DNA from 2 places in the Allobosea sp. PAMC 26642 genome. Region 2 is predicted to be linked to the other one. Evidence: predicted binding sites of a transcription regulator. Region 2 holds the regulator's gene; the other holds the start of a gene.

Region 1 (2,460 bases), 620 kb from region 2:
GGCAGCTCGGCCATGACGAGCGAGGCCGTGCATTCGGTCGTTGATACGCTAAACGAGATTCTGCTTCTCTATGGAATTCAGCGCGCCGACCGGCGCCCGGACGCCGACCATCCGCTCGGCTATGGTCGGGAGCTCTACTTCTGGAGCTTCATCGTCGCGCTTCTGGTGTTTGCGCTCGGCGCAATCGCTGCGATCTTCGAAGGCGTCGGACATATCCTGAACCCAGAGCCCGTCCAGGACCGCTTTATCATCTACGGGGTTCTCGCGGTGGCGTTCCTCGTCGATGGAGCCTCGTGGCTCGTCGCCCTGCAGAGATTCAGACGCACCAAGGGCGATCTCGGCTTCTACGACGCGGTTCGCAGAAGCAAGGACCCGCCGTCCTTCATCGTGCTGTTAGAGGACAGCGTCGCACTTCTTGGAATCATCGTGGCCGCTGCGGGAACGTATGCGGCTGCCGCCTTCCATGAGCCGATCCTGGACGGTCTCGCATCCATCGTCATCGGACTGCTTCTGGCCGCGACCGCCTTGATCATCGCGCAGGAAAGCAAGAGTCTTCTGATCGGCGAGCGGGCCGATCAGGATCTATCCCGTTCCATCCTCGGTATCGTCGCCGCCGAAGAGGGTGTCGCAGGAGCCAATGGTCTCCTGAGCGTTCAGTTAGCGCCCGATCAGGTTCTCGTGGCGCTCAGCGTCGAGTTCGACGACGAGATGCGCTCGGGGCAGATCGAAGATCAGGTCGCCGACATGGAACAGAAGATCCGCATGGCGCATCCCGAAGTCGTCGCGCTCTTCGTCAAGCCCCAGACCGCCAAGGGCTTCGCGAAAGCACGACGAGCTCGCTTTGGCGATATGCCGTGATCCGAGGTCGATGCGGGTGTCGAAGCCGAGTGCATTGCAATGTCCTCCCAGACCCCGCGCGGCGAACCCCGTCCTCTAAAGCCTTCCCACCGGTATTCGACGTCCACTCATCGCGGCAAACGATATGGCGATCGAGGCCGCCCGTCCCCACGTCATAAACGGCCAGCGCGCGAGTCTTGCGTAGTTTCCGAGGCTGTGCGGCCGAAAGTCTTTCCTCGTATCGATCACGCGCACCAACATGATCCTCGCTGCGCGGGGAGAAGAACCGTATCCAAGCTGGCACTCATAGGTAGAGACTGCTAGCAGGGTTCATCGCGAGTTTTCTGAGCCTCGCATCCAGATTTTACCTAAAGGAAATGACCCATGAAGTTCCGTCCGTTGCATGACCGCGTTGTGGTCCGTCGTCTTGATGGCGAAGAGAAGACCAAGGGTGGCATCATCATCCCCGATACCGCCAAGGAAAAGCCCCAGGAGGGCGAAGTCGTGTCCGTGGGCCCCGGCGCCCGTGATGACGCTGGCAAGCTCGTCGCACTCGACGTCAAGAAGGGCGATCGCGTCCTCTTCGGCAAGTGGTCCGGCACCGAGGTCAAGATCGACGGCCAGGATCTCCTGATCATGAAGGAATCCGACATCATGGGCGTCATCGGCTGAACGCCTGAGACCGCCCTTCCCATCCTTTCATAAGGAGTTGCTCTCATGGCAGCCAAAGACGTCAAGTTTTCCACCGATGCGCGCGACCGGATGCTGCGCGGCGTCGAAATCCTCAACAACGCCGTCAAGGTGACGCTGGGCCCCAAGGGCCGCAACGTCGTCATCGACAAGTCGTATGGCGCCCCGCGCATCACCAAGGATGGCGTCACCGTCGCCAAGGAGATCGAGCTCGCCGACAAGTTCGAGAACATGGGCGCCCAGATGGTGCGCGAAGTGGCCTCGAAGCAGAACGACCATGCCGGTGACGGCACCACAACCGCGACCGTTCTCGCCGCCGCGATCATGCGCGAAGGCCTGAAGTCGGTTGCCGCCGGCATGAACCCGATGGACCTGAAGCGCGGCATCGACCTCGCTGTCGAGGCCATCGTGGCCGACCTGAAGAAGAACTCCAAGAAGGTCACGACCAACGCCGAAGTCGCGCAGGTCGGCACCATCTCGGCGAACGGCGACGAGTCGGTCGGCAAGATGATCGCGACCGCCATGCAGAAGGTCGGCAACGAGGGTGTCATCACCGTCGAGGAGGCCAAGACCGCCGAGACCGAGCTCGACGTCGTCGAGGGCATGCAGTTCGACCGCGGCTATCTCTCGCCCTACTTCATCACCAACTCCGAGAAGATGGTGGTGGAGCTCGAGGACCCCTACATCCTCATCTTCGAGAAGAAGCTGTCCTCGCTCCAGGCGATGCTGCCGATCCTCGAGGCCGTGGTGCAGACCGGCAAGCCGCTGCTGATCATCGCCGAGGACGTCGAAGGCGAAGCTCTCGCCACGCTCGTCGTCAACAAGCTCCGTGGTGGCCTGAAGGTCGCGGCCGTCAAGGCTCCGGGCTTCGGCGATCGCCGCAAGGCCATGCTCGAGGACATCTCGATCCTGACCGCCGGCCAGATGATCTCG
Region 2 (2,460 bases):
GAACGTCGTCGCGGTGGCCGCAGAGGTAGCGCCATCTTCCGCCAATGCCAAATCGCGGCCGGTCTCAGCGTCCGCCGGCCTGCTCGATCAACCGTGCGACGGCCGTTTGGCCTCGCTTTCGGGCATGGGCCAAAGGGCTGACGCCGTCCTTGTCGGCGAGGTTGGCATCGGCTCCTGCGGCGAGAACCATCCGCGCCACCTCCTGATGCCGTGGTCCGCCATCGCCGAGAAGCACGATCTCCAGCAGGCAACTCCAGCCGAGATCGTTGACGTGATTTACGTCGATCCCGCTCGTCAGCAGCAGCTTCACGGTCTCGACATGCGCCCTTTCGCAGGCTGGGATCAGCGCATTGCCGCCATAGCGGTTGCGGATCGACAGGTCCGGCTTCAACGGCAGCATCGCCGCGACGATCTCGGTCCGGCCCGACGCCCCGGCGAGGAGCCATGGCGTGTCCTTGTTGGCAGCCTGTGCGTTCGGGCTCGCACCGGCCGCCAGCAGCGCTCTGGCGATGGCGACATGGTTGCCGGCGACGGCGAGCATAAGCGCGCTGCGACCTTGCGAATCCCGGGTCTCCAGATCGGCCCGCGCCGCGATCAGCCGCTCGACCTCGGCAAGCTCTCCAGCGCCCATGGCTGCGAGAAGCGCGGAGCTCGCATGGGCGGCAGGAGTCGTCATGATCGTGAGAACCAGCAGGGTAGCGAGGGCATGGGCCGCGCGGCTCACCGCCCGCCATCCAGCAGCCGTCCGACCAACTTCGCCGTGTAGTCCACCATCGGCACGATGCGCGCATAATTCAGGCGCGTCGGGCCGATGATGCCGACGACGCCGACGATGCGCTGCTCGGAATCGCGGAAAGGCGCGGCCACCATCGAGGAGCCCGACATCGAGAACAGCTTGTTCTCGGAGCCGATGAAGATGCGCACGCCGTCGCCCGCCTCGGCGCGGGAGAGCAGGTCGATCACGTCGGTCTGCGTCTCGAGATCGCCGAACAGCAGCCGGATGCGCTCCAGATCCTCCTGCGCCCGCAGGTCCTCCAGCAGATTGGCCTGTCCGCGCACGATCAGATGCCGGTCGCTCGTCGGGCCCGAAGAGGTGGCGATGCCGCTCTCGACCAGCTTGGCCGTCAGCGTATCGAGTTCGCTTTCCATCTGCGCGCGATGCTCGGCGATCTCCCGGCGCAGATCGCCCAGCGTCTTGCCCATGATGCGGGCATTGAGGAAATTGCCGGCCTCCGTCAGCGCCGAGGCCGGCAGGCCCGGCGGCAGCGCCAGGAGGCGGTTCTCGACCGTGCCGTCATCCGCGACCAGTACGACGAGCGCGCGCGCCGGATCGAGCCGGACGAACTCGATATGCTTCAGCCGCGCATTGGCCTTGGTCGTGACGACGACACCAGCCCCGCGCGAGAGCCCCGACAGCAGCGCCGAGGCCTCCGTCAGCGTCCCGTCCAGCGTCCGGCCTGTCGCAGCCGCCTTCATCTGCGCCTCGATCCGGCTGCGCTCGTCGGAGGTCAGGTTGCCGACCTCCATCATCGCATCGACGAAGAAGCGCAGGCCACGCTCGGTCGGGAGGCGGCCGGCCGAGGTGTGGGGCGCATAGATCAGCCCCGCCAGTTCGAGGTCGGTCATGACGTTGCGTACGGTGGCTGGCGACAGCGACATCGGCAGCAGCCGGGCGATGTTGCGCGAACCCACAGGCTCGCCCGTGGCGAGATAGCCGTCGACGATCTGACGAAATATCTCACGCGACCGCATGTCGGTCTCGATAAGGCCGCTGGGGGATTCGGGGCGCATCGGCGTATGTGAAGTCATACCGCATCATAACTCATTTACGGGCCTGACTAAATTCGTATTGCACGGCCCTCGTTCAAGAGCCCGTGCGACGACCGCCTTGCCGCCTTCGGCCCGACCGCCTACAAGCCGCCAACCTCGAAACGATCAGGATATTTCCATGCGACCCTCCAAACGCGCGGCCGATGAAATGCGCAAGGTCACGCTCGAACGCGGCGTGGTGCGCTATGCCGAGGGCTCCTGCATGGTCACGTTCGGCGAGACCAGGGTGCTTTGCGCCGCGACCGTCGAGGAAAAGGGCCCGCCCTGGCTGCGCGGCACCGGCAAGGGCTGGGTCACGGCCGAATACGCGATGCTGCCGCGCGCCACCCATGAGCGCAACCGCCGCGAGGTCACATCCGGCAAGCCGTCGGGCCGCACCCAGGAAATCCAGCGGCTGGTCGGGCGCTCGCTTCGCGCCGTGGTCGACCTGACCGCGATCGGCGAGCGCCAGATCGTTGTCGATTGCGATGTGCTCCAGGCCGATGGCGGCACGCGCACGGCCTCGATCACCGGCGCATGGGTCGCGCTGCACGATGCGCTGAAATGGATGGAGGGCCGCTCCATGCTGAAGGGGCCGAACCCGCTCAAGGATCATGTCGCCGCGATCTCCTGCGGCATCGTCGCCGGCAA

Evidence for each region. Region 2 encodes HrcA, which represses chaperone genes, less so after heat shock. Its sites were predicted from a motif close to GTTAGCACTCNCNNNNNGNGAGTGCTAAC; they were not measured.
Region 1: groES (co-chaperone GroES) is a predicted target of HrcA. The motif match lies at 1,134-1,162, and genes of this name have one in related genera.

The regions. Positions count from the first base shown of each region.
Region 1 is NZ_CP014301.1:938,016-940,475, reverse strand. Features, by position in the region: gene AXW83_RS04480 (cation diffusion facilitator family transporter) at 1-858, shown strand, start outside; gene groES (co-chaperone GroES) at 1,222-1,509, shown strand; gene groL (chaperonin GroEL) at 1,555-2,460, shown strand, end outside.
Region 2 is NZ_CP014301.1:317,058-319,517, forward strand. Features, by position in the region: gene AXW83_RS01455 (ankyrin repeat domain-containing protein) at 65-724, opposite strand; gene hrcA (heat-inducible transcriptional repressor HrcA) at 721-1,809, opposite strand; gene rph (ribonuclease PH) at 1,949-2,460, shown strand, end outside.